Regions from separate parts of the Pseudomonas sp. BIC9C genome, predicted to be linked through region 2. Evidence: predicted binding sites of a transcription regulator. Region 2 holds the regulator's gene; each other region holds the start of a gene.

Region 1 (2,200 bases), 410 kb from region 2:
GCGCTGGGCCAGGCTGCGCACTTCATCGGCCACCACCGCGAATCCGCGTCCGGCCTCACCGGCACGGGCCGCTTCGATGGCCGCATTGAGCGCCAGCAGGTTGGTCTGTTCGGCGATGCCGCGAATCACCTCCAGGACCTTGCCGATGCGCCCGCTGTCGGTTTCCAGTTGGCGGATGACCGTGGCGGTATTGGCGATTTCACCGCGCATTTGGGTGATGGTGTGGATGGTGCCCTGCATGACTTTTTCGCCTTGTTGGGCGGACTGGTCGGCATCGTCGGCGGCCCGCGCCGCTTCGGCGGCATGCCGGGCAACTTCCTGTGCGGTGGCAGACATTTCGTTCATGGCCGTCGCCACCTGATCGGTGCGGTTGAACTGCTCGTTGGTGCCGCCTGCCATCACGGTGGCAATCGAATTCAACTCGCCGCTGGCGCTGTCCAGATCCGACGCGCTGCGCTGCAAACGGCTGAAGGTTTCAGCGAGGAAATCACGCAGGGTGTTGGCGGCCATCGCCAGTTTTCCCAACTCGTCCTGACGGGTGCTGGCCACGCGCTCGGCAAAACGTCCCTGGCTGAGCTGCGCCACGTATTCGATCAGTTTGCGGATCGGCTCGACCAGGTTGCGGTTGACCAGCCACAGGCTCAGCAGGCCAATCAGCAGCCCCGACACCAGCATCACGACAAGCCCCAGCAACACCGTGCGATCGGCACTAGAGCTGATCAGGGTCGATTGCTCGGCGCCCTGCTTGCGCAACTCGCTGACCAATTCACTCATTTGATCGCTGGTGGCACGGTCCACGCCCTTGACCGCCGTGTCGCCCGCCGTCGGTTCGCCGCCTGCGGCAACGAACGCGTCCCGGCCCTTCTGATAGGCCGCACCCAACTGACGATGTTCGTCACGCAAGCGTTCAATGCGGCGCTTGAGTTGAGGGTCGATGCCCTTCTGCCCGGCCAGTTCGCCAAGGATGTTTTGCACATCGCGCTGACGGTCTTCGAATTGCCCCCAGTACTTGCTCAGGTCCGCCGGTTGCTTGCCGCGCAGCAGGACGTTTTTCCATTCCTGCACCTGCACCTTGAATTGCAGGTTGGCTTCATCGATCAATTGCGAGGTGTGCAGCGGGCCTTCGATCAGATTGGCGTAGCTCTGCACGCCGCTGGACAGGAAGTGAAAACACGCCAGGGCGATCAACAGCATCGCCAGCAGGCTGCCACTCAGCAGGGCGAGAATTTGTGCTCTCAGGGACTTTTGCAAAAGCATCGGATGGTACTCATGACAGGAATGAGGCACGCCCCGGTAAGGCGTGAAAGGTGTCCGGACATCCCTGTCTGCGATCACGGCCAATGGCCGGGGGCGCGCAACTTAACCCAAGCGTGATCGGCGTGCCAGAGCGGTTCTTGAGAAGAATCCGACCGCCGGTAGGGCAATCGTTTGCGTTATTTTCCCGTCACAAAAACGTCATCCCGGCTTGCGATGATGCCGCTCAAGTGAACCTGTAAAACATGTGACAGGCGCCTCCCCTTGCGAGTCCTCATGAACCACAGCATCGACCAAAGCCATCGCGACACGGATCTGTTCGGCCTGCTCTACGGTTTCAGTTTTCGCCCCGGTGAGGCCGGACGGGAAATCAATTCCGCCGAGGCCTTGCAGTACCTGCAACAACCGGAGAGCGACGAGCAATTTCTGTGGCTGCACCTGAACCTCGCCCACGCCGCGTGCGAACGCTGGATGAAGAGTCATCTGGAATTGCCCGAGGAGTTTTTCGAAGCGCTGCACGAAGGCTCGCGCTCGACGCGCATCGAGCATGTCGACTCCGCGTTGCTGGCGGTGGTCAACGACGTGGTGTTCAACCTCAGCAACATGGTGTCGTCGGATGTCTCGACGCTGTGGGTGTGCGCCCGCAGCCGGCTGATCATCAGCGCCCGCCTGCAACCGCTGCACTCGGTGGACAAATTGCGCTCGTCGGTGAAGGCCCGGGAATGCTTTCGCTCCCCGCTGGAACTGCTGGTGCATCTGCTGCGCGACCAGGGTGAAGTGCTGACCCAGATCGTGCGCAAGACCAGCCAGAGCGTGGATCAGATCGAAGACGAACTGCTGTCCTCGCGGCTGTCGACCAACCGCGCCGAGCTGGGCGCCAATCGCCGGGTGCTGGTGCGATTGCAACGGCTGCTGGCGCTGGAGCCAGGCTCGTTGCTGCGCCTGC
Region 2 (2,200 bases):
ATGGGCAGCATGCATCCCGTACAGGTGATCGCGGTGACCGGCGGCAAAGGTGGCGTCGGGAAAACTAATGTGTCAGTGAACTTGTCCCTGGCTCTGGCTGAGCTTGGCCGGCGCGTCATGTTGTTGGACGCCGACCTGGGGCTGGCGAACGTCGACGTTCTGCTGGGCCTGACACCCAAACGTACCCTGGCCGACGTGATCGAGGGCCGCTGCGAACTGCGCGACGTACTGCTGCAGGGACCAGGCGGCATCCGTATCGTTCCGGCCGCATCCGGCACTCAGAGCATGGTGCATCTGAGCCCTGCGCAACACGCGGGCCTGATCCAGGCCTTCAGTGATATCGGCGACAACCTCGACGTATTGGTGATCGACACCGCTGCGGGCATTGGTGACTCGGTAGTCAGTTTCGTTCGCGCAGCCCAGGAAGTGCTGCTGGTGGTATGTGACGAGCCGACCTCGATTACCGATGCCTACGCCTTGATCAAGTTGCTCAATCGTGACTATGGCATGAACCGCTTCCGCGTCCTGGCCAACATGGCCCAGAGCCCGCAGGAAGGGCGCAACCTGTTCGCCAAGTTGACCAAGGTCACGGATCGCTTCCTCGACGTCGCCCTGCAGTACGTCGGCGCCGTGCCTTACGATGAAAGTGTGCGCAAGGCTGTGCAGAAGCAGCGCGCCGTCTACGAGGCTTTCCCGCGTTCCAAGTGCTCGCTGGCGTTCAAGGCCATCGCGCAGAAAGTCGATACCTGGCCGTTGCCTGCCAACCCGCGCGGGCACCTGGAGTTTTTCGTCGAGCGCCTCGTGCAGCAAACAGCGGGACCCGTGCTATGACAGCAAGCGGTTACAACCTCTACAAGCGATCGGCGCGTGATGCGCAGTACGAGCTGATCGAGCGTTACGCGCCGCTGGTTAAACGCATTGCTTACCACTTGCTGGCGCGCTTGCCGGCCAGTGTCCAGGTCGAAGACCTGATCCAGGCCGGGATGATCGGCTTGCTTGAAGTGTCGACCAAATACGACGCCAGCAAAGGCGCCAGTTTCGAGACGTACGCGGGCATTCGAATCCGCGGCGCCATGCTCGATGAAGTGCGCAAGGGGGACTGGGCGCCACGTTCGGTTCACCGCAATACGCGCATGGTCAGCGATGCGATTCGCTCGATTGAAGCGAAAACCGGCCGTGACGCTAAAGATCACGAAGTTGCGGCCGAACTCCAATTGAGTCTCGACGATTACTACGGAATTTTGAACGACACCCTGGGCAGCCGGTTATTCAGTTTCGACGATCTGTTGCAGGACGGCGAACACGAAGGGCTGCACGAGGATGGCGCGAGTGCTCATCTCGAGCCGTCACGCGATCTGGAAGATGAACGCTTCCAGGCTGCGCTGGCGGATGCGATTGCCAATTTGCCGGAGCGTGAGCGACTGGTGTTGGCGCTGTACTACGACGAAGAGTTGAACCTCAAGGAAATCGGTGAGGTCCTGGGGGTCAGCGAATCGCGGGTCAGCCAGTTACACAGCCAGTGCGCGGCCCGTTTGCGGGGGCGTTTGGGGGAGTGGCGAGCGCGCTGAAGGCAGTGTGGGGACACTGCGAACGAGGCTGGTGTGGTGTTGAACTGCGCCGGTCGCGATCTGTTGTGCTCCAGACAGTCATTGAGTGCTTTGCCGGATTGATTGAAATGGCGCGTCCAGGTGCTGGGCGCGTTTAAGACTGCTTGGAGGTCGAATTGGACAAGAACATGAAAATCCTCATCGTTGATGACTTCTCAACGATGCGGCGGATCATCAAGAACCTGCTGCGTGACCTTGGGTTCACCAACACCGTCGAGGCCGACGATGGCACTACCGCCATTCCGGTGCTCAACAGCGGAAGCATCGACTTTCTGGTAACGGACTGGAACATGCCTGGCATGACCGGTATCGATCTGCTGCGCCACGTGCGTGCCGATGAAAAGCTCAAGCACCTGCCGGTGCTGATGGTGACCGCTGAAGCCAAGCGCGAGCAGATCATCGAAGCGGCCCAGGCCGGCGTTAACGGCTATGTGGTCAAACCCTTCACGGCCCAGGCGTTGAAAGAAAAAATCGAGAAGATTTTCGAACGCATCGGTTGATGAGTGCGCCACGGGGGAGCTATGGGCAATAACGAAACTTCATTGGGCGATTTCGAATCGACCCTGAAAAAACACGCCGTCGAATTGGTCGCG
Region 3 (2,200 bases), 530 kb from region 2:
CGGCTTGTCATAGCGCCCCTGCAACGGCGAAGCGGCAATCAGCGCTGTACGCTCGGCACCGGTCAAAGGCCCGATCCGCGATTGCGGCGGCGCTACCAGCACCCGCTGGACAATCTCCGGCGTACCCTTGTCCTGCAAGGTCCCGACCAACGCTTCGCCGATACCGAGCTCAGTCAGCACCGACAAGGCATCGAACGCCGGGTTTGGCCGGAAGCCGTCCGCCACTGCCCGCAGGGATTTCTGCTCCTTGGCGGTGAACGCGCGCAAACCGTGCTGGATGCGCAAGCCCAGCTGAGCCAGCACGTCATCCGGCAGGTCACCCGGCGACTGGGTGACGAAATACACGCCCACGCCTCTCGAGCGAATCAACCTCACGACTTGCTCCAGACGGTCACGCAATGCCTGCGGCGTACCGTTGAACAACAAGTGGGCCTCGTCGAAAAACAGCGCCAGCAACGGTTTGTCCGCGTCGCCACGCTCAGGCAGTTGCTCGAACAGCTCGGCCAGCAGCCACAGCAGGAACGTCGCGTAGACCTTCGGCGCTTCATGCACCAGACGGCTGGCATCCAGCAAATGAATGCGCCCGCGACCATCCGCGGTGGGTTGAAGGATGTCTTCGAGTTGCAGCGCCGGCTCGCCGAACAAAGCTTCGGCCCCCTGTTGCTCCAGGGTCGCCAGACGCCGTAGCAACGCCTGGCTGGAGCCGGTGGTCATCAATGCCGCGTCGTCCCCGAGCAGTTCCGGGTTGTCCCTGAGGTGATTGAGCAGTGCCTTCAGGTCTTTCAGATCCAGCAACAACAGGCCTTCGCGGTCCGCCACCTTGAACGCCGCATACAGCGCCGACTGCTGACTGTCGGTCAGTTCCAGCAGGCTGCCCAGCAGCAACGGCCCCATTTCACTCAAGGTTGTGCGTAAAGGATGACCGGACTGACCCTGTACGTCCCACAACGTCACCGGATAAGCCTGAGGCTTGTGGTTGAGCCATGGCATCCCGGCAATCCGTTCGGCGATCTTGCCCTGGGGGTTGCCGGCGGCGCCAAGGCCGCACAGGTCACCCTTGATGTCGGCGGCGAACACCGCCACGCCGGCATCGCTGAAGGCTTCGGCCAGTCGTTGCAAAGTGACGGTTTTGCCGGTACCGGTCGCACCTGCGATCAAACCATGGCGGTTTGCCAGGCGCATGGCCTGGGCGATCGGCTGCCCCTTGAGGTCGGCGCCGATAACGAGTTGCAATGAATCAGGCATTTGGTCACCCATGATTAATCTTTGGTCCTACACGGCCGATAGAAATAACGACAAAGCAGACAGACACGATCTGGTCAGAAATTTCCCTAAGGAGAGTCGGAAAATTCACTTGCTTTCAACCTTGCCCGTTGTGCGTCCCTTTATAAAAGCACGCGCTGGACATTAAGACCTTAGCGGAACCCCAAGCCATGAACAAAAATCTGCGTTTCAGCCATAAAATCCTGCTTGCCGCCGCCCTTATCGTTATTGCCGCCTTCGCCTCATTCACGCTGTACAACGACTATTTGCAACGCAACGCCATTCGTAAGGACCTGGACAATTACCTGCAGGAAATGGGCAGAGTCACTGCCAACAACATCCAGACCTGGTTGAACGGGCGCAGCCTGTTGATAGAAAACCTGGCACAAACCGTCGCACTCAATCCCGAGGCGGGCAACGTATCCAGTCTGCTTGTGCAAAAAGCCGTGACTTCGACCTTCATGGGTGCCTACCTGGGCAGCAAGGACGGTTCTTTCATCATTCGCCCGGACAGCAAGATGCCCGACGGCTATGACCCTCGTGCGCGCCCCTGGTACAAGAGCGCTCAAGGCACCAGCGGTTCGGCGCTGACTGAACCCTACGTGGACCTGGCCTCCGGCCAACTGGTGATTTCCATCGTCAATAGCGTGATCAAGGATGGACAGAACATCGGTGTCGTCGGTGGCGACCTGAGTCTGCAGGTGATCGCCGACAGCCTCAATGCGCTGGATTTCGATGGCATGGGCTACGCCTTCCTGATCAGCGCCGATGGCAAGATCCTGGTACATCCCGACAAAGCGCTGGCGATGAAGACGCTCAAGGATGTCTACCCGCAGGATACGCCCGCGATCAGCAGCGACCTGAGTGAAATCCAGGTCGACGGTAAAACCCGCATCGTGACCTTCACCCCGATCAAGGGCCTGTCGTCGGTCAACTG
Region 4 (2,200 bases), on a different contig from region 2:
CTGTCTTGAGCGCGCCTGGCACGCCGGCGTCTCGTGTTTCGAGGGGCGGGAAACCTGTAACGATTTTTCCGTGGGCATCGAACTGGAAGGCACGGATGATCTACCGTTCACCGATGCGCAGTACCGCGCGTTGACGGCCCTGACCCGCCAGTTGCAGCAGGCGTTCAAGGCGATCACCACAGAGCGTATCTGCGGGCATAGCGACATTGCCCCCGGGCGCAAAACCGATCCGGGGCCGGCGTTCGACTGGGCACGCTATCGGGCCGCTCTGGCACAAGAGGAAGGGCAATGAGTTTTCTGGTGTTGCTGTTGGCGGTGTGGATCGAGAAGTTTTCGGCCCTGCGCCATCGCGTTCAGCGCGACAGTGGATGGATACACGAGCTGAACAGGCTTGAGGCCAGCCCACGACTTTCGGACCAGCCATGGCTGGTGTTGTCGGTACTGGTCTTGTTGCCGGTGGCGTTGCTGGGTTTGCTGCTGGTCGTCATCGAGCCGGTGGCCTACGGGTTGCTGGCGTTGCCGATCCATTTGCTGGTCGTGATCTACAGCCTGGGGCGCGGTGATCTGCTCGGTGATCTCGGGCCGTTCCGCGATGCCTGGCGTCGGGAGGACCTGCAAGCCGCGGCCCATGTCGCCAAGCGCGATCTGGATATCTGTGCAGACAGTGGTGAGCAACTGCTGGAACAGGTCGAAGGGCATTTACTGTGGGAGGCCTACCACAGCTTTTTCGCGGTGATTTTCTGGTACTTCCTGCTGGGACCGGTCGCGGCGCTGAGCTATCGGCTGCTGGCGCTGGCCGAAGAGCACGGGAAAACCCCGGCGGTGGTCGAACGCGCCGGGCAACTGCGTCATGCCTTCGACTGGGTGCCGGTGCGTCTGCTGGCGGCGAGCCTGGCGTTGGTCGGCAATTTTGTCGCAGTCAGTCGGGTCATGTTGCATGAGCTGCTGAACTGGAACATCAGCGCCGCGCAATTGATCGAGAAAGTCGGGCTGGTGGCCGGTGAAATTCCGGCGCCGGTGGCCGGCGCAGAAGGTATCAACAACCTGGACCGCATCTGGGAGCTGCTGCTGCGTGCCGCGGTGCTCTGGTATGCCGGGTTTGCGCTGTGGACGGTCCTGTCTTAGGGCTGTAGTCAGATCAAGCTCCCTCGAAACAGGGTGATCACTTGTCCGAAGTGCATCGCCCTGTCGTTAACCTTAAGTTACAAAACCTCCTGCCGATTTAAGTTATACAGAGATAGCGCCGAATAGTGGCTATCTGCTCTCGGTCTGCGCCTGCCAATAAAAAAAATAAAAAATTGAAGGGAGACATCCAGTGAAGAGCTTGCTCTATCCCGCTGTCGCACTGATGAACCGCCTGAGCTTCGGCATGAAGTTCAGCCTGATCAGCGTTCTGTTCCTGGTGCCGATGCTGGTGACCAACTTCTACCTGGTGCGTGACTCCTACCGCGAATTCCAGGGCACGCGTATCGAACTGCAAAGTCTCGACCTGTTGGGCAGCAGCCTGACGTTACGGCGCGATCTGGAAACCCTGAACAACCTGGTGCAGATCAATGTCAGCCTCGGCCAATCCGGCAAGGCCGGCAATGTCGAATCGAAAATCAGCGCCCTTGAGCAGAGTATTCTGACTCGTTTGCAAGGGCTGACGGCGATGACCAGCGATCCGGAGCAGGTCGCGGTGTTTGATGGCAAGCGCGATGAAATGGTCGCCGCGTTCAAGGCCCAGCAATCGGAAACTTCCCTGCAAAGCAAAAGCGCCTTGATCGGCAAGCTGGTGGGTAGTGCGCAGATTTTCAGCCAGCTCATCACCAGCCAGGCCGGCCTCAGTCGTGACAACCAGAGCGACATGCGCCAGTTGAGCGAGCTCGTCACCCTCGTCACGCCGCGTGTCACCCAGATCCTGGGCGAGGGTCGGGCAATGGGGTCTTACTCGTTGGGGCAGGGGTTCATCAACTCGGCTTCGAGTACCCGTTTCGATGAATTGCTGGCGCAGATTGAAAAGCTCCAGGCCGAATATGGCCTGAAGTTGCAGGATGCCCTGGGTTCCAGCAAAGCCGCGCGCGATACCCTGGCCGCTCAGGCCGATAGCAGCCGGGCATCCTTGAAGAAGGCCAGCGAGCTGTTCGAAGAACAAGTGGTCATGGCCGACACCCTCGATGCGCCGTGGCAGGGTTTTTACGATCAAGTCAGCGCCCTGATG

The links. The regulator FliA, encoded in region 2, starts transcription of late flagellar genes. The targets are predictions, from matches to a motif close to CTAAAGTTTNNNNNNNNNNNGCCGNTAA.
Region 1: RS887_RS04965 (methyl-accepting chemotaxis protein) is a predicted target of FliA. The motif match lies at 1,372-1,399, and genes of this name have one in related genera.
Region 3: RS887_RS05520 (methyl-accepting chemotaxis protein) is a predicted target of FliA. The motif match lies at 1,260-1,287, and genes of this name have one in related genera.
Region 4: RS887_RS13615 (methyl-accepting chemotaxis protein) is a predicted target of FliA. The motif match lies at 1,197-1,224, and genes of this name have one in related genera.

Annotation. Positions count from the first base shown of each region.
Region 1 covers NZ_JAWDGM010000001.1:1,043,122-1,045,321, forward strand. The annotation lists gene RS887_RS04965 (methyl-accepting chemotaxis protein) at 1-1,257, opposite strand, end outside; gene RS887_RS04970 (transporter) at 1,531-2,200, shown strand, end outside.
Region 2 covers NZ_JAWDGM010000001.1:632,301-634,500, reverse strand. The annotation lists gene fleN (flagellar synthesis regulator FleN) at 1-831, shown strand; gene fliA (RNA polymerase sigma factor FliA) at 828-1,568, shown strand; gene RS887_RS03120 (chemotaxis response regulator CheY) at 1,736-2,107, shown strand; gene RS887_RS03115 (protein phosphatase CheZ) at 2,129-2,200, shown strand, end outside.
Region 3 covers NZ_JAWDGM010000001.1:1,158,225-1,160,424, forward strand. The annotation lists gene RS887_RS05515 (helicase HerA-like domain-containing protein) at 1-1,245, opposite strand, end outside; gene RS887_RS05520 (methyl-accepting chemotaxis protein) at 1,434-2,200, shown strand, end outside.
Region 4 covers NZ_JAWDGM010000002.1:801,830-804,029, forward strand. The annotation lists gene ampD (1,6-anhydro-N-acetylmuramyl-L-alanine amidase AmpD) at 1-292, shown strand, start outside; gene ampE (regulatory signaling modulator protein AmpE) at 289-1,125, shown strand; gene RS887_RS13615 (methyl-accepting chemotaxis protein) at 1,316-2,200, shown strand, end outside.